DNA from 4 places in the Pseudomonas sp. S35 genome. Region 3 is predicted to be linked to each of the others. Evidence: predicted binding sites of a transcription regulator. Region 3 holds the regulator's gene; each other region holds the start of a gene.

Region 1 (4,515 bases), 2.8 Mb from region 3:
AGCATCGCGCCGGGGTTGATCTTCAGCAACACCGAGCAGTTCAACCACTGCATTCGCCTCAACTGCGGTACACCCTGGAACCGCGAGGCCGAACGTGCGCTGATGACACTCGGCATGCTGGCCAGCCAGTTATGCCAGGAAACGGCTGCCGGCTTTTGAGGTGTGTTTAACACGTGGTTGAGGCGCACAAAGGGGACAACGGCGATAGTCGGTGTATCACTGTGCTTGTCATGCCGCGTACAACAAGCGAGCATACGGCCCTCTGCCGATAATGCTGTAGGCGATATGACCCCGATTGTTCGCGTTGCTTTGGTGATTGGCCTGTTAAGCCTGTGGAATGTCAGCACGGTGCTGGCGGCAGCGCCTGTGACGGTGGACACGCCTGCTGCCAGCGCCCAACAGAAACCCTCCGCGACGAAACCGGCTGCGGCCAAACAAAGTGCAGTCGCGAAGAAGAAAGCCGCTGCGGCGAAAAAACGTGCGTCGGCTGCTAAAAAGTCCAAATCAGCCCAAGAAGTGGCACAGACCCAATTGCCACCGGCACAGTTGGACCTGTCGCTGCCTTCGGACATGGTCAGGCACTTGCAACCCCTTGGCACGATGCCCAGGCCCAAGAGCGTGCCATTGCTGCCACCGATGTTCGGTGAAAAGCCTACCGATAACAGCGCGTTCCAGATCAACGGCCGTTTGCTCAGCAATGAGATGAAGCTGCAACTGCGCAACGAAGAGCGGCGCGATGTGGAAGGCGCAGCGTTGGAATTCGAGTTCAAGCAGTAAACTTTTCCTGCTCGCGTGACGCCAGCGGCTGACCATCTGTCGCAGACTGGTCGGTCACGTTTGTTTTGTGCGAAAAACCCCTGTTACACCATTTTAAAACGGCTGTTTAAGGGCGTACTCTAGCCCGGCCATCCCTATTGAGTCGTCGAGGACCTGCTGGTCATGAATTGCCGTGAAGGCTGTGGCGCCTGCTGCATCGCCCCCTCCATCAGTTCGCCGTTACCGGGAATGCCCAATGGCAAACCGGCAGGCGAACGCTGCCTGCACCTGTCGGTCGAACAACTGTGCCAGCTGTTCGGGCAACCAGAGCGCCCGGCAGTGTGCAGTGATTTCAAGGCGGATATCGATGTCTGTGGCACCGACCAGGCCGATGCGATCCGGTTGATCGGCTGGTGGGAGCAGATGACGGCGGCTTGATGGGCTTTACTATCGGAACGTCAACAATAAGGAATACAACAATGGGTTCGCTGAAACGAATGGCTGTGCTGTGCGGGTTTACGGTGTTGTTTGCTGCCACTGCCCAGGCTGAGGATTGGCAAGTCGCGAAGGATGAAGACGGCATCAAGATCTCGCTTAGCGAAGTTGCCGGTTCCAAATACAAGGCGTATCGCGGTGTCACCGTGATCAACGCGCCGGTGGCCAAGATCCAGGCCCTGCAAGAAGACGTGGCGGGTGCGTGTTCATGGATTCACGAGTGCAAATCCCAGAAACTGGTGGATAAGAAGGGCGATGAGGCTTGGACCTATACCCAGTTCAAGGCGCCGTTCCCGGTGACCGATCGTGATTCGTATATCCATGTCACCACCACCAAAAACGCCGATGGCAGCGTAACCCGCACCTTGCAGGGCGTACCTACCTACAAGCCGGAAGAAAAAGGCTACGTGCGTGTGGCGCAGGTCGAAGGCTTCTGGAAGCTGGTCCCCAAGGGTGATAACCAGACCGAAGTGACCTACCAGGTCCACACCGAGCCAGGCGGCAGCGTGCCTTCGTGGCTGGCCAACAAGTTTGTGGTGGACGCTCCGTTCAACACCTTGAAAGCCCTCAAGGAACACGCTGAAAAATAAGCGCAGGTGATCCGGTGCCTCCAACCTTGAGTGGAACGTTTGCCCAGCCCTCAAGGTCCAGATAAAGGTAAGCCCATACACGGGCTTTATCGAGGAGGCACCGATGCAAACGTGGCAGATTACCTTTGTTGATGATCACGGCGAGACCTCCGTGCAGCAGTTCACCTGCGATCAAAAGCCCAGCCTCGAAGATGCGGCACACATGATTCGCGCAAAGCTTGTGCCGGTGGCCGCCGAACTGGACCTCAATGACCTTGAGGGGCGCAAGCCCGAGCCTACGGTCAAAATCCTCAAAGACCAGAACAGCATTCAAATCCTCGACATCTCTCCCGCCCCCTGAATATTTCCCGTATGCCATCCAGGCACCTCTGGTGGAGGTGATAGCTTCGCGCTACTCTGCAAGTGAGATCAGCGAATGAATCGCTAAGGTCTGGTCTTGTCAGCTACATGCTTGTTTTCCAGCGGTGATGTCATTGCCGTAGTACTCGCGCCAGTAGGGTGCGGGCTTCGGGAAGCACGGAAAGTCTATCCATCGGTTTGAGGAGGACGTTTCATGAGCACAGCCTATCAAGAAGACATCAGCACCAACGTTCTGCGCCGCATGAAAGAAGGCGGTTTCGACTTTTCACGTTTTCACCCCATCGAGTTCTACGCCATTTTCCCGGATGAGGAACGGGCGCGCAGGGCTGCGGGTGAGTTTCGTGGAGAATCCCTGAATGCCCAGGTCAGCGCGCGCGACGATGGCGCCTGGTACTTGGAACTGAGCAAGATCATGTTCGCCACCTACGACGGCATAGGAGATTTCGAGCAAGACTTTGGGGCGGTGGTCGAGCCCCTGGGCGGGATCATCGAAGGATGGGGCGTCAAGCAGGAGGTGCGTGGGTTACCCATGTAGTGATTGATTTTATGAGCAGCGCAGCGTATCGGCTGACCTTTGGGTCGGCCGATTTTGTTTGGGGCACTGAAAACTCGCGGAACTTGTGCGGATGTTTCGCGCACCAAAAAAAAGCCACCCGAAAAGGGTGGCCTAAAGGGAAGACCGAAGGAGCCGGTCGGTGCATGAGGCACCAAGGTACCGGTTGCGTAATGGTTAAGGCTGTAGGACGTATCCTGTTCAGCGGATGCAGACGATTATCCGCAGACTGGGTCGGGCAGTGAAATCAACTCTGGCTATGCTGTTGATAGTCAAAGCCCGCATTGTGATGAGGCGCTCGACGGTACGCCGGGCATTCTGCGCACCAGGACGGTGCGATCAGGTTCTTGCGTTTATTTAACTCACTGATTTTTAAGTGTTTATGCCGCTGGCACGGGCCTTGCGATGGTTCTTGCGTCCGGGTGACAAGGAGTACGGCATGATCCGCACTTATTACGACGAAATGTACGACGGGGCAGGGCAGGTACGCCCCCATTACCGCGAGTTCGCCCGCTGGTTAGCCGAAACCCCCGCAGAACTGCTGGCCCAGCGCCGGCGTGAAGCCGACTTGCTGTTTCACCGCGCCGGGATCACCTTCACGCTGTACGGGGACGAGCAAGGCACCGAGCGCCTGATTCCCTTCGACACCATACCCCGCAGCATCCCGGCCAGCGAATGGCGAATCGTCGAGCGCGGCTGCATCCAGCGGGTCAAGGCGTTGAATATGTTTCTCGCCGACCTGTACCACGAGCAGCGCATTATCAAGGCCGGCATCATCCCCGCCGAGCAGGTGTTGGCCAACGAGCAATACCAATTGGCGATGCAGGGCCTGAACCTGCACCGTGATCTGTATTCCCACGTCTCCGGCGTCGACCTCGTACGCGATGGCGACGGTACTTACTACGTGCTGGAGGACAACCTGCGTACCCCCAGCGGCGTGAGCTACATGCTCGAAGACCGCAAGATGATGATGCGCCTGTTCCCCGAACTGTTCGCTGCCCAGCGTATCGCGCCCATCGACCATTACCCGAACCTGTTGCTCGACACCCTGAAAAGCTCCAGCCCCCTGGATAACCCCAGCGTGGTGGTACTGACGCCGGGGCGTTTCAACAGCGCATTCTTTGAACACGCATTCCTCGCCCGGGAAATGGGTGTGGAACTGGTGGAGGGCGCCGACCTGTTCGTGCGCGACGACCGCGTGTTCATGCGCACCACCGACGGCCCCAAGGCCGTGGATGTGATCTACCGCCGCCTCGACGACGCGTTCCTCGACCCGCTGGCGTTCAACCCTGACTCCATGCTCGGTGTGCCCGGCCTGCTGGCGGCCTATCGCTCCGGCAACGTGGTGCTGGCCAACGCCATCGGCACCGGAGTGGCGGATGACAAATCGGTGTACCCCTTTGTCACCGAGATGATCCGTTTCTACCTGGATGAAGAGCCGATCCTCAAGAACGTGCCCACCTTCCAGTGCCGTAAACCTGACGAATTGTCCCACGTGCTGGCTAACCTGCCAGACCTGGTGGTCAAGGAGACCCAAGGTTCCGGCGGCTACGGCATGCTCGTGGGCCCGGCGTCCACGGCGGCGGAAATCGAAGCGTTCCGTGCGCGTATCAAGGCCAAGCCACACGCCTATATCGCCCAGCCAACGCTGTGTTTATCCACGTGCCCGACGTTTGTCGACAACGGTATCGCCCCGCGGCATATCGACCTGCGCCCGTTTGTGCTGTCGGGCAAGGAAACCCGGGTGGTGCCTGGCGGCTT
Region 2 (4,515 bases), 2.7 Mb from region 3:
CGCAACACAACGTCTTCAAAACCGATGATGCCGGTGCGTTTGAGCGGGCGTGCCACTACCACTACATCGCGGAACAGTTTGACCTGCGCGGGCACGAACACCGTCCAGGGCGAGGCGCCGTCGCAGCGTACCCGCACGGTCACGCGGCCGATGGGCTGGGCAGGGCTTTCCAGGGTGGCTGTCAATTCCTTGTCGCACATGGGCATGCGCAGGCGTGGGTCCAGTTGGTTGACCTGGATTTCATAACGGCCTGGTGTCTGGGTGGTCGCCAGATAATCTTCTACAGTGAACTCAAGAAACCCCTGAGTGACGCCGATAAGTAGATCAGGCAAGGTGACGTTGTCTGCGCGGGCCGCGGTGTTCAGGCCCAAAGCAAGCAGCGCCACCGTGACGCAGAGCAATCTGCGGTAACGTGGGAATCGAAGGCGTCGGGAAACTGTCGTTTTAATGTCCATGGCCAACAAATAGCAAAGCTCGTGCCGTTTAGTGTTGGGTGCGCGTCGCACCCTCAAAGGTTTAGCGTAGGAGTCTGGGCATGGCAGGTGTAATGGATTCAGTAAACCAGCGCACACAGCTGGTAGGGCAGAATCGCCTGGAGTTGTTGCTTTTTCGCCTGGATGGCAAACAGCTATATGGCATCAACGTGTTCAAGGTGCGGGAAGTGCTGCAATGTCCCAAGCTGACGATCATGCCCAAGTCCAGCCCGGTGGTGTGTGGCGTGGCCAACATCCGTGGCGCGACCATCCCGATTCTTGACCTGGCCCTGGCCACCGGTTCGGCTGGCCTGCAGGACCGCGAGAACCCGTTCGTGATCATCACCGAGTACAACACCAAGACCCAGGGTTTCCTGGTGCGCTCGGTGGAGCGCATCGTCAACATGAACTGGGAAGAGATCCATCCGCCACCCAAGGGCACCGGTCGCGATCACTACCTCACGGCGGTGACGCGGGTCGATAACCAACTGGTGGAAATCATCGACGTGGAGAAGATCCTCGCCGAAGTCGCCCCGACCTCCGAAAACATCTCGGTGGGCGTGGTCGATGCAGAGACCGCGCATAAAGCCGTGTCGTTGCGTGTGCTGACGGTGGATGACTCCTCGGTGGCGCGCAAGCAGGTGACACGTTGCCTGCAAACCGTGGGTGTGGATGTGGTGGCGCTCAATGACGGCCGCCAGGCGCTGGATTACCTGCGCAAGCTGGTGGATGAAGGCAAGAAACCGGAAGAAGAATTCTTGATGATGATCTCCGACATCGAGATGCCGGAAATGGACGGCTACACCCTCACGGCTGAGATACGCAGCGATCCACGCATGCAAAAACTGCATATCATCCTGCATACTTCGTTGTCGGGCGTATTCAACCAGGCGATGGTCAAGAAGGTCGGTGCCGATGACTTCCTGGCCAAATTCCGTCCTGATGACCTGGCATCCCGGGTAGTCGACCGGATCAAGGCAGCAGATCACAGCTAAGGGTTTCCCCCTTGGCGGTCATACGATTTTAGAGGCGGTATCAGTGTCTACGGGTAATTTGGATTTTGAACAGTTCCGGGTCTTCCTGGAAAAAGCCTGTGGCATATTGCTCGGTGAAAACAAGCAGTACCTGGTATCCAGCCGTCTTAACAAACTGATGGAGCAGCAGGGTATCAAGTCCCTGGGCGAGTTGGTCCAACGGATCCAGGGTCAGCCGCGCAGTGGCCTCAAAGAGATGGTGGTCGATGCCATGACCACCAACGAAACCCTGTGGTTTCGTGATACCTACCCCTTTGAAGTGCTCAAGAGCAAAGTGCTGCCGGAGGCCATCAAGGCCAGCCCGGGCCAGCGTCTGCGTATCTGGTCGGCGGCCTGTTCTTCGGGGCAGGAACCGTATTCGATCTCGATGTCCATCGATGAGTTCGAGCGGACCAACATGGGCCAGTTGAAAGCCGGGGCACAAATTGTTGCCACTGACTTGTCGGGCACCATGCTCACCAACTGCAAGACTGGCGAGTACGACAGCCTGGCCCTGGGCCGTGGCTTGTCCCAGGAGCGCCTGCAGCGTTACTTCGACCCCAAAGGGGCGGGGCGTTGGGCCATCAAGGCGCCGATCAAGAGTCGTGTGGAGTTTCGCTCGTTCAACCTGCTCGACAGCTACGCCAGCCTGGGCAAGTTCGACATGGTGTTCTGCCGCAACGTACTGATCTACTTTTCGGCAGAAGTGAAGAAAGACATCCTGTTGCGCATCCACGGCACCCTCAAGCGTGGCGGTTACTTGTTCCTCGGTGCATCCGAGGCGCTCAATGGTTTGCCGGATCATTTCCAGATGGTGCAATGCAGCCCTGGGATCATCTACCAGGCCAAATAATAATGTGGGAGGGGATAAGCCCCCTCCCACCTTTGTTTCTGCGGCAAGTTGCGCGAAAGCGGCAACTCCCCATTGCCGCTTTACTGGCGCCACGCGGAAACCCGTTGCCGCTTTTCTGGCATTGCCACCGGCAACCTCCTCGCAAACCCTTGATTCATGGGCTTTTCAGAAACTGGCATGCGCCTTGCTATAACCCAGTTAACGAATAGCAGGTCAGCCTAAAGGTTTCCGCCATGAGCATCAGCTTCGATAAAGCGCTCGGTATCCACGAACAAGCCCTGGGTTTTCGCGCCCAGCGTGCCGAAGTCCTGGCCAACAACATTGCCAACGCCGATACCCCGAACTACAAGGCTCGGGACCTGGACTTCTCCGCCGTGCTCGCTGCACAGCAGGACAAGAACAAGAACGGCACCTTCGCCTTGAACATGACCAACAATCGTCATATCGAAGCGCAAGGCCTGAGCAGTGGTGACGAGTCGCTGCTGTATCGCACGCCGATGCAGCCGTCGATCGACCAGAACACCGTCGACGCACAGTTGGAGCAATCGGCCTACGCCGAGAACTCGGTGAACTTTCAGGCCAGCTTTACCCTGCTCAACAGCAAATTCAAAGGGCTGATGTCAGCCCTGCGTGGAGAGTAAGCCATGTCCCTGTCCAGTGTTTTCAATATTGCCGGTAGTGGCATGAGCGCTCAGACCACGCGTCTGAACACCGTCGCCAGTAACATCGCCAACGCCGAGACCGTGTCTTCGAGCATTGACCAGACTTACCGTGCCCGTCACCCGGTATTCGCCACCATGTTCCAGGCCGGCCAGAACGGCGGCAGCGACTCGCTGTTCCAGGAACAGGACGCTGCCGGCAAAGGTGTGCAGGTGCTCGGCGTCGTCGAAGACCAGAGCAACCTCGAAGCCCGCTACGAGCCCAATCACCCGGCGGCGAACGAAAAAGGCTACGTCTACTACCCGAACGTCAACGTGGTCGAGGAAATGGCCGACATGATTTCCGCCAGCCGCTCGTTCCAGACCAACGCGGAAATGATGAACACCGCCAAAACCATGATGCAGAAGGTCCTGACCCTGGGTCAGTGATAAGGGGCGCCAAATAATGGCCATCGTTGATACGTCTACTAATTCGGCAGTCCAGGACCTTTTCAATTCCAAGGTCAGCACTGCAACAAACAATGTCGCGAGCACGGCTTCTGCTGCTACCGGCAATCAGTCGTTGGGCAAGGATGCATTCTTGCAACTGCTGGTCACCCAGCTGAAAAACCAGAACCCGCTGTCGCCTCAGGACAACGGTGCATTCGTGGCCCAGCTGGCGCAGTTCAGCAGTCTGGAAGGCATCAATACCCTGAATGACTCGGTGAACAACATCTCCAGCAACTTCAGCTCGTCGCAAGCGCTGCAGGCTTCGTCGCTGGTGGGACGTTCGATCATCACCCAGACCGACAAGGCGCTGGTGGATACCAGCAAGAGCATGACCGGCTCGGTGGCGGTGACTGCAGCTACCGGCAACGTCGCCATCAAGATCACCGACAAAGACGGCAACGTGGTGCGCACCATCGACATGGGTGCCCAGAGCGCCGGTACATCGGACTTCATCTGGGATGGCAAGAACGACGCGGGTGAGGTTGCTCCAGCGGGCACCTACACCTTTGCGGCGACGACCAAGAACGACAAGGGCGACTCGGTGGCCCTGGCGACCTCGCTGCCGGCAACGGTGACGAGCGTGACGTTGAGCAAGACCGGCGGCGAAATGCTGCTGAACCTTGCAGGTGGCATGGGCAGCGTCAAGCTGTCGCAAATTCAGACTATCGGTACATAGAGCCGGCTAACTACGGCAGAGGGAGAGAAACATGTCTTTTAACATCGGCCTTAGCGGCCTCTATGCGGCCAACAAACAGTTGGACGTGACCGGCAACAACATCGCCAACGTCGCGACCACTGGCTTCAAGTCGTCCCGTGCGGAATTCGCCGACATCTACGCCGCCTCCAAGTTGGGTACTGGTCAGAACAGCATCGGCAACGGTGTGAACCTGGCGGCTGTCTCGCAGCAATTCACCCAGGGTGACGTCAACAACAGCGGCGGCGTGCTGGACATGGCGATCCAGGGCGGCGGTTTCTTCGTGCAGAAGGCCAGCGACGGTTCGCTGGAATACACCCGCAGCGGTGCGTTC
Region 3 (4,515 bases):
CCATCCAGTATCATGCCCAGCAGAATCGTATCGTGCTGATCGACCAGGCCAAGGTGCTCAGTCCAGATGGCAACTCCACGGAAGGTGAAAAAATCACTTATGACACCGTGAAGCAGGTTGCCAACGCCGGCCGCGCCAATGGCACCAAGGTAACTGCGCCACGCCCACGCATCGACATGGTTATCCAGCCGAAGAAGAAGGCCGAGTAATGGCAACCCTGAAAGCCCAGCATCTGGCCAAGGCCTATAAAAGCCGTCAGGTCGTGCGCGACGTCAGCCTGTCGATCGACAGCGGCCAGATCGTCGGCCTGCTCGGCCCCAACGGCGCCGGCAAGACCACCTGCTTCTATATGATCGTCGGCCTGGTCCAGGCGGACCAGGGTCGCGTACTGATCGACGACCTGGATGTCAGCCACCAGCCGATGCACGGCCGCGCCCGTGCCGGTATCGGCTATCTTCCACAAGAAGCGTCGATCTTCCGCAAACTGTCGGTTGCCGACAACATCATGGCGATCCTCGAGACCCGCAAGGAGCTCGACCGCGATGGCCGCCGCAAGGAACTGGAAAGCCTGCTGCAGGAATTCCACATCAACCACATTCGCGACAACCTTGGCATGAGCCTGTCCGGTGGCGAACGTCGTCGCGTGGAAATCGCCCGCGCCCTGGCCACCGCCCCCAAGTTCATCCTGCTGGACGAACCGTTTGCAGGCGTCGACCCGATCTCGGTCGGCGACATCAAGCAGATCATCCATCACCTCAAGGCGAAGGGAATCGGTGTATTGATCACCGACCACAACGTGCGTGAAACCCTCGATATCTGCGAAACCGCTTATATCGTCAACGATGGTCAACTGATCGCCGAAGGTGATTCCGCGACCATCCTGGCCAACGAACTGGTCAAGGAAGTGTACCTGGGTCACGAGTTCCGCCTGTAAAGCCACGCGCAAGAACACGGCGGCGGCAGGTCGTTTGCCCACTGCGCGGGAACCAATGAAGACCTCCGGATTTTTATTGTTACCGCGCTCTAGGCAAAGCCCTCGATATCAGGCATATAATTTGCTTATGTTTGGCGCTCACGCGCCCTGTCGTGGATGGCGCATTGCGCCGGCGAATAAGGTGTTAAGCCCCTGCCATGAAACCATCGCTAGTCCTGAGAATGGGCCAGCAGCTGACGATGACACCGCAGCTGCAACAGGCCATCCGCCTGCTCCAATTGTCGACCCTGGACCTGCAACAGGAAATCCAGGAGGCCCTGGAGTCCAATCCGATGCTCGAACGCCAGGAAGAAGGCGACGACTTCGACAATGCAGACCCATTGGCTGACAACATCGAGCAAAAACCCAATGCCGACGTGCAGGAACCGTCCTATCAGGAAACCGCCCCTACGGTGGACAACCTTGAGGAAGGTGACTGGAACGAACGCATTCCCAACGAGCTCCCGGTAGACACCGCCTGGGAGGACGTCTATCAGACCAGCGCCAGCAGCCTGCCCAGCAACGACGACGACGAGTGGGACTTCACCACCCGCACCTCCGCCGGCGAAAGCCTGCAGAGCCATCTGTTGTGGCAACTGAACCTTGCACCGATGTCGGATACCGACCGCCTGATCGCCGTGACCCTGATCGATTGCATCAATAACCAGGGTTATCTGGACGAGACACTCGAAGAAATTCTTGAGGCGTTTGACCCGGAACTCGACATCGAGCTGGACGAAATCGAAGCCGTCCTTCACCGCATCCAACAATTCGAGCCTGCCGGCATCGGCGCCCGCACCCTTGGCGAATGCCTGCTGCTGCAACTGCGACAGCTGCCCGCTAAAACCCAATGGCTCACTGAAGCACAGCGCCTGGTCACCGACTATATCGACCTGCTGGGCAGCCGCGACTACAGCCAGTTGATGCGCCGCATGAAGCTCAAGGAAGACGACCTGCGCCAAGTGATCGAACTGGTGCAGAGCCTCAACCCGCGCCCTGGCTCACAGATCGAGTCCAGCGAAGCCGAATACGTAGTCCCTGACGTGATCGTGCGCAAGGATAACGAGCGGTGGCTGGTGGAGCTGAACCAAGAGTCGGTGCCACGCCTGCGGGTCAACCCGCAATATGCAGGTTTTGTTCGCCGGGCCGACACCAGCGCCGACAATACCTTCATGCGCAACCAGTTGCAGGAAGCGCGCTGGTTCATCAAGAGCCTGCAAAGCCGCAACGAAACCTTGATGAAAGTTGCTACCCAGATCGTCGAGCATCAGCGCGGCTTTCTGGAGTACGGTGACGAAGCAATGAAGCCGCTGGTTCTGCATGACATCGCCGAAGCGGTAGGCATGCACGAATCAACGATTTCCCGAGTGACCACGCAAAAATTCATGCATACCCCACGTGGCATATATGAGCTGAAATACTTTTTCTCCAGCCATGTAAGCACCTCCGAGGGCGGTGAATGCTCGTCCACGGCAATCCGCGCGATCATCAAAAAACTGGTTGCTGCGGAAAATCAGAAAAAGCCGTTGAGTGACAGCAAGATCGCTGGTTTACTGGAAGCACAAGGCATTCAGGTCGCCCGTCGAACCGTCGCCAAGTACCGCGAATCCCTTGGGATCGCGCCTTCCAGCGAGCGTAAGCGTTTGATGTGACGGGCGGGCCACAGCGTTCCAGTGGCAGGCACTTTTGCCTGTCGCTTTATGCACTGGCAACGAAGGAGAAGCTGTATGCAAGTCAACATCAGTGGACACCAGCTGGAAGTCACCAAACCCCTGCGTGAATACACCGAGAGCAAGCTGAACAAGCTGGCGGGGCATTTTGACAAGATCACCAACGTGCAGGTCATCATGGAGGTCGATAAGCTGAAGCAGAAAATCGAGGCCACCCTGCACGTACCGAATGCCAAGCTCGTCGCCAATGCGGAACATGAAGACATGTACGCGGCGATTGACTCGCTCTACGACAAGCTGGACCGCCAACTCATAAAGCATAAGGAAAAGAATCTGCACCTGATGCAAGGTACAGGTCGTTAACTCCCCCCAATGATCCGACTTGAAACCATCCTGACCCCCGGCCGTTCCCTCGTGAACGTGCCGGGCGGCAGTAAAAAGAAAGCACTCGAACAAATTGCCAACCTGATCGCACGTGAAGTGCCGAGCCTGGAGATGCAAGACGTCTTCGATGCGCTGATCGCCCGTGAAAAACTCGGCTCCACGGGTTTTGGCAACGGCATCGCCATTCCTCACTGCCGCCTCAAGGGCTGCGAAACGCCCGTCAGCGCCCTGCTGCACCTTGAAGCCCCCATTGACTTCGATGCCATCGACGGCGCCCCGGTTGACCTGCTGTTCGTTCTGCTGGTTCCGGAAGCAGCCACCGATGCGCACCTGGAACTGCTCCGGCAGATCGCCAGCATGCTCGACCGCAAGGAAGTGCGCGACAAACTGCGCAGCGCCAGCAGCAACGAGGCGCTGTATCAAGTTGTCCTGGATGAACAGAACGGGCAGTAATCATGCGTTTGATCATCGTCAGCGGCCGCTCTGGCTCGGGTAAAAGTACCGCCCTCAACGTTCTTGAGGACAACGGTTTCTATTGCATAGACAACCTTCCAGCTGGCCTGCTGCCGGAACTGGCGGAACGCGCGCTGATCCATACCGAACTGGCGCAACCCCTGGTCGCCGTCTCGATTGACGCCCGCAACCTGCCTAGCCACCTTGAGCGATTCCCACAATTGCTTGAAGAGGTACGCGCCAAGCACATTCATTGTGATGTGCTGTACCTGGATGCCGACGAAGAGACGCTGCTCAAACGCTTCTCTGAAACCCGTCGCCGCCATCCACTCAGCAGCCCTCACCGTTCTCTGGCCGAAGCCATCGAGGACGAAACCAAGTTGCTGGGTCCGATAATTGACCTCGCCGACCTCAAGATCAACACCACCAGCCTCAACCTGTACCAGTTGCGCGATGCCATCAAGTTGCGCCTGCTGAACCAGCCAGAGCCTGGCACGGCATTTCTCGTCGAGTCGTTCGGCTTCAAGCGTGGCATGCCAGTGGATGCGGACCTGGTGTTCGACGTGCGCTGCTTGCCCAACCCCTACTGGAAACCCGAATTACGCGACCAGTCCGGGCTGGACCAACCTGTGGCGGAGTACCTGGCCGCGCAGCCGGATGTGGAGGAGATGTTCCAGGACATTTCCAGCTACCTGCTTAAATGGCTACCACGCTTTGCCGCGAGCAATCGGGCCTATGTCACCATTGCCATTGGCTGCACTGGCGGCCATCACCGCTCGGTGTACCTGACCGAGCGCCTGGGCCAAGTGCTGCAACAAACCCTCAAGAACGTCCAGGTTCGCCACCGCGACCTTAGCTGAAAGGAACACCTGCGCGATGCCCGCTCTGGAAATTGAAATCATCAACAAATTGGGCCTGCATGCCCGCGCCTCGGCCAAGTTTGTCGGCGTCGCCGGGCAGTTCCCTTGCCAGATCAGGGCCGGGCGCACACCGCAGAGCATGGTCGACGGCAAAAGCATAATGGCGATGATGATG
Region 4 (4,515 bases), 3.1 Mb from region 3:
CCAGGTTGTTGCGGATCACTGGCATGTGCACCTTGAGGGCATCCAGGTCCGCCTGGTTACGCGCCAGCAAGGTGATGCTCACCTGCAGGTAGCGTTGACGACCGTTCTGATTGAAGTTGGCGACAAAGGCCGGAAGCATCGGTTCGAAGATTGCCGGTTGCTTGACGTTACTGGTGGTTTCGGCTGCAGGTGCCGGTTTACTTGCACTGCTGTGCATGATGTACCAGGTACCGCCCACGGAAGCGCCGATGGCCAGGAGCAGGCCCACGACTATCATCAGGATAAGCTTGAGCTTGCCTTTGCCTGCGGGTGCTTTTGCTGCGTCGTCACTCTTCGCCATGCCAATAATCCGTCACTATTCGGGGATTCATAGATCTACGGAAAGGCAAGAGCAAGTGTTATGCCAGAGTTGTCCGGGCAAGCGGGGATGAGGGAGCACCACAAATCAAATGTGGGAGGGGCTTGCCCCCGATTGCAGGGTGCCAGCAACTATAGCTGCCACTGACACACCGCTATCGGGGGCAAGCCCCCTCCCACATTTTGACCTGCGCGAGGTTTGAGTCAGGCGTAGTAATCGACGGCGCTGGAGCCGATCACTGTAGAAGTCACGGGTGCCACGGCTTCAGCCACATCAATGTGGTTGCCGCTGTCGCCGCTATCACCACCGCGCCCAGCGCGACTCACGCCACTGGTCTGGGCTTGTTGTTGCTGCTGCTCCTGACCACGGGACTGGTCGGACACGTTCACGTCCACCTGCCCCATGCCCTGCTGCGCAAACATCTCCCGCAGACGGCCAGATTGGCTTTCCAGGGCTTCACGCACCACCGGGTGGGCGCTCATGAAATTGACCTGGGCCTGCTGGTCGGCCGTCATGTTGACCTTGATATCCAGGCGCCCGAGTTCAGCCGGCTGCAACTGGATCTCCGCCGACTTGAGGTTGGCGCTGGACAGGTACATCACGCGGTTGACGATCTCGTCGGTCCAGCCGCTCTGGTGCATGGCCAGCGGTGCATTCGCAACTGGCGGCAAGGCGTTGGCGGTTCTCGGCGTCGCCGCCTGGGTCAATGCCGCCAGGCGATTGGCGAAGTCATCGACCCGAGTGTCGCTGCTGGCGCTCTTCAAGTCTTTGAGGCCATCTTCGATCAAGCCGCCGAAGGCCTTGTCGCCGCCCTGGTCCGTGCTGTCCTTGGTGGCTTGCTGGTCGACCATCGTGGCCAGGCCAGCGGCAAAATTCTGTGCGGCAGTTGGCTGATCCTGGCTGGTCGTCGGTGCGGTCTTGACCGGTGCCTGGCTGCTGGCCGACACATGCCCGCCCTGCTCCATTGCCAAGCGCACGGCTGGCATCGCATCCAACGGGTCGGCTTCAGGATCGAACGCCGGCTTGGCCTCCTCGGTTGCCGCGATTGGCGCAGCGACCACAGGCTGGGCCTTGTCGTCCTTGGCGGCAGGCGCGGGCGCCGGGGTTTCCACGGGCACGACCACCGGTGTGACCGCCGCAATCATGGCCGGGTCGACGACGGGCTCCGGCGCAGGCTGCTGCGCCAGTGCCGGGTCGGCGGGCCCGTCGTCATCCTTGTTGGCACTGTCGTCGGACGTCTTGGCAGGCAAGGTATTGCCGCTATCGGCAACCGCCGGTGTACTGGCGGCAGGCTTGTCGGTGCCGGCAGCCGGTTTGGCGCTGGCATCGGCAGGCTTGTCGCGCGCGGGCTTGGCCGAGTTGTCGTCGGTTTTTACCGAAGGTTTCGAGCCTTGGCTGGCGAACACCTGAGCGAAGCCAGGGCCCTTGTCCCGTGGGTCCGCAGCCGCGACCGGTGGATTGGCGGCGGGCGCTTGAGGCTTGGCCGCAGGGGCAGCCTGAAGAAGCGAATTGGGGGCGACTGACATAGGTAAAGGTCTCCACTGCATGGGGGTCGGGGATGCAGTCCCTGGAGATAGAGCAAGAGTTGGGCCAGTTTTTTTGGATTGTGGGTTTCAGGTGGATATATCCGTTACCGCAGCAACGGATAGGGACTCAATCAAACCCCGGCAAAGCGCTCCCGCTCATGCTCATACAACGGTCGAACCAGCGCGAACTCCTGGTCAATCTCGTCGACCAGCCCACCCAGGTCCACCTGGACAGGTTCGACCGAGCCATCTTCCAGGCGCCGGCAAAGCTCCGCCAAGCGCAGCGCTCCGAGATTCCCGCTGCTGCCCTTGAAACTGTGCGCAATCTGGCCCAACGCCTTGGCATCATCGCGCGCCTGGCGCAGCGCCTCGACGCGCCTCTGGGAGTCATCAAGAAAGGTATCCAGCAATTTGGGGTATTCGCCTTCCATCACTTCCTGCAAACCCGACAAGACCTGCGGGTCCATATGAATATCAGCCACTTGCTCGCTCCTTGATCAAGAATCGGCGGATTATGCCAGAGCCCCCCAGCAAAACTCCACGCACACACTGCGCCCGCCGTCGGACCAGCGCACCTCGCTGCTCAATTGGCGCACCAGGCTCAGGCCTCGGCCAGACAGACGATCGAGATCCAGCGGCCGGGCCAGCATCTGCTCCACATCGAAACCCGGCCCGCTGTCTTCCAGGCGCAGGGTCATTTTGCCGCCCGCCTCGGTCGGCACCACTTGCACATGCACCCGCACGTAACCGCTGTTCAACTGGGCCAGGCGATCATTGCGCTGGCGATAATACTCGGCAAAACCCTCGGCATCGCGTTTTAGCCGCGAATCCAGGCCCAATACGCCATGTTCCAGGGCATTGGAGTACAGCTCGGCCATGACACTGTAGAGCGCCCCGCTCTGCTCGCGCAGGCCATGAATCTCCAGCAGCAGTTGCAGCAAATAGGGCAACGGGTTGTAACGCTTGAGCGTCTCGGCGCGAAACTCGAAGCTCACCGACCAATCCAGCGGGCATGACTGACCACTGTCGGCATACAGCGGCCCCGTCGCCCGCAACGACTGGCCGGCCTGCAGGGTAATCTCGACCATGCTTACGTCATCCCGCGCTTCGCCACGGAACGCCGCCAAGGCCTGCTCGATGTCCTCGAACAGTCGATTGGGCTGGCTGTTGGCTGCAAACACCTGCTGCAAGCGTTCGGCGCCAAACAATTGATCGTTGGCATCGGCGGTATCCAGCACGCCATCAGACAGCAGGAACACCCGATCACCCAACGCCATGGGCCAGACTTCGGTGCGGTCATCAAAGGCTTGCGCCGACAGCACCCCCAACGGCAAATGCCGCGATTGCAGCGGCGTACGCTTGCCGGTGGCGACCTCATGCACATAGCCGTCGGGCATGCCGCCGTTCCACACTTCCACCACCCGTCGCTCGGTGCTCAGGCACAACAGGGTGGCGCAGCAGAACATATCCACCGGCAGGATGCGCTTGAGCTTGGCGTTCATCTCCCGCAGGGTCTGCGCCAGGCCGTAGCCCTTGGCGGTCATGCCGTAGAACACTTCCGCCAAGGGCATGGCCCCCACCGCCGCCGGCAAACCGTGGCCGGTGAAATCGCCGAGCAATACGTGCATGTCGCCCGAAGGCGTGTAGGCCGCCAGCAGCAAATCGCCGTTGAACAGCGCATAGGGCGATTGCAGGTAGCGGATATTCGGCGCGGCGTTGATACAGCCGGAGTGGGCGACCTTGTCGAACACCGCCTTGGCCACCCGCTGTTCATGCAGCAAGTAGTCATGGTGCCTGGCGATCTGGTCGCGCTGTTGCAACACCGTAGCTTGCAGACGACGCAGGCGGTCCATGGCGTTGATCTTGGCTGCCAGGATCAGTTGGTTATAGGGCTTGGGCAGGAAGTCATCGCCGCCGGCATCCAGGCACTCGGCCAGGGCGGCGCTTTCGCGCAGGGAGGTGAGGAAAATAATGGGGACCAGTTCTTCCCCCGCCAGTTGCTTGATCCAGCGCGCGGCGCCGTAGCCATCCATCACCGGCATCAGTGCATCCATCAACACCAGTTGCGGGCGCTCGCGGGCAAAGACCTCAACGGCTTCCTCGCCGTTGGTGGCAGTAAGTACGTGATGACCCTGGCGCCGCACAATGGTCGACAGCAACAGAAGATCGGCGGCGTTGTCGTCGGCAATCAGGATCGTCAGCGGCTCAACCGCAGGGGCCAGGGCGCTCAATTGATATCGAACAGTTTGTCGAAATTGGAGATGGCGAGAATCTTGCGCACATCCGAACTGGTGTTGATCACGTTGACCTGCGCGTCATCCCCACCCGCGTGATCGCGCAGCAGCAAGAGCATGCCCAGGGCGGAACTGTCCATGTAGGTGGTTTCTTTCAGGTCGACCACGTACAGCTCAGGCACTTTGTAGAAGCGCTCGTAAGACTCACGAAACGTCTGGTGGCTGCCAAAGTCGAACCGGCCTTTGATTGCGATCGTCAACTTCTTCCCATCCAGGGATACTTCTGACTCGACTGACATACGACTGCTTCCTTGTCATTGGCATAAACACAAGGTGTAGCAGGCGAATGGGATACCAGCAACACAGCAAGTCAAATGTGGCAGCAAGCCCCCTCCCA

The links. The regulator sigma-54, encoded in region 3, starts transcription at its own class of promoters, with help from an activator protein. The targets are predictions, from matches to a motif close to ANTGGCATNNANNTTGCTNT.
Region 1: a site for sigma-54 is predicted at 3,142-3,161, ahead of PspS35_RS22190 (circularly permuted type 2 ATP-grasp protein). Genes of this name have one in related genera too.
Region 2: a site for sigma-54 is predicted at 2,511-2,530, ahead of flgB (flagellar basal body rod protein FlgB). Genes of this name have one in related genera too.
Region 4: a site for sigma-54 is predicted at 1,934-1,953, ahead of PspS35_RS20710 (flagellar hook-length control protein FliK). Genes of this name have one in related genera too.

What each region holds. Positions count from the first base shown of each region.
Region 1 is NZ_CP019431.1:4,963,732-4,968,246, reverse strand. Features, by position in the region: gene PspS35_RS22220 (PLP-dependent aminotransferase family protein) at 1-159, shown strand, start outside; gene PspS35_RS22215 (translation initiation factor 2) at 286-777, shown strand; gene PspS35_RS22210 (YkgJ family cysteine cluster protein) at 940-1,194, shown strand; gene PspS35_RS22205 (START domain-containing protein) at 1,236-1,841, shown strand; gene PspS35_RS22200 (hypothetical protein) at 1,945-2,181, shown strand; gene PspS35_RS22195 (ribonuclease E inhibitor RraB) at 2,395-2,736, shown strand; gene PspS35_RS22190 (circularly permuted type 2 ATP-grasp protein) at 3,194-4,515, shown strand, end outside.
Region 2 is NZ_CP019431.1:5,028,910-5,033,424, reverse strand. Features, by position in the region: gene flgA (flagellar basal body P-ring formation chaperone FlgA) at 1-455, opposite strand, end outside; gene PspS35_RS22525 (chemotaxis protein CheV) at 536-1,468, shown strand; gene cheR (protein-glutamate O-methyltransferase CheR) at 1,512-2,339, shown strand; gene flgB (flagellar basal body rod protein FlgB) at 2,573-2,980, shown strand; gene flgC (flagellar basal body rod protein FlgC) at 2,984-3,427, shown strand; gene flgD (flagellar hook assembly protein FlgD) at 3,444-4,163, shown strand; gene flgE (flagellar hook protein FlgE) at 4,195-4,515, shown strand, end outside.
Region 3 is NZ_CP019431.1:1,152,473-1,156,987, reverse strand. Features, by position in the region: gene lptA (lipopolysaccharide transport periplasmic protein LptA) at 1-209, shown strand, start outside; gene lptB (LPS export ABC transporter ATP-binding protein) at 209-934, shown strand; gene PspS35_RS05150 (RNA polymerase factor sigma-54) at 1,132-2,625, shown strand; gene raiA (ribosome-associated translation inhibitor RaiA) at 2,701-3,006, shown strand; gene ptsN (PTS IIA-like nitrogen regulatory protein PtsN) at 3,016-3,480, shown strand; gene rapZ (RNase adapter RapZ) at 3,483-4,340, shown strand; gene PspS35_RS05130 (HPr family phosphocarrier protein) at 4,357-4,515, shown strand, end outside.
Region 4 is NZ_CP019431.1:4,642,234-4,646,748, forward strand. Features, by position in the region: gene fliL (flagellar basal body-associated protein FliL) at 1-340, opposite strand, end outside; gene PspS35_RS20710 (flagellar hook-length control protein FliK) at 562-1,884, opposite strand; gene PspS35_RS20715 (Hpt domain-containing protein) at 2,016-2,366, opposite strand; gene PspS35_RS20720 (fused response regulator/phosphatase) at 2,397-4,115, opposite strand; gene PspS35_RS20725 (STAS domain-containing protein) at 4,112-4,417, opposite strand.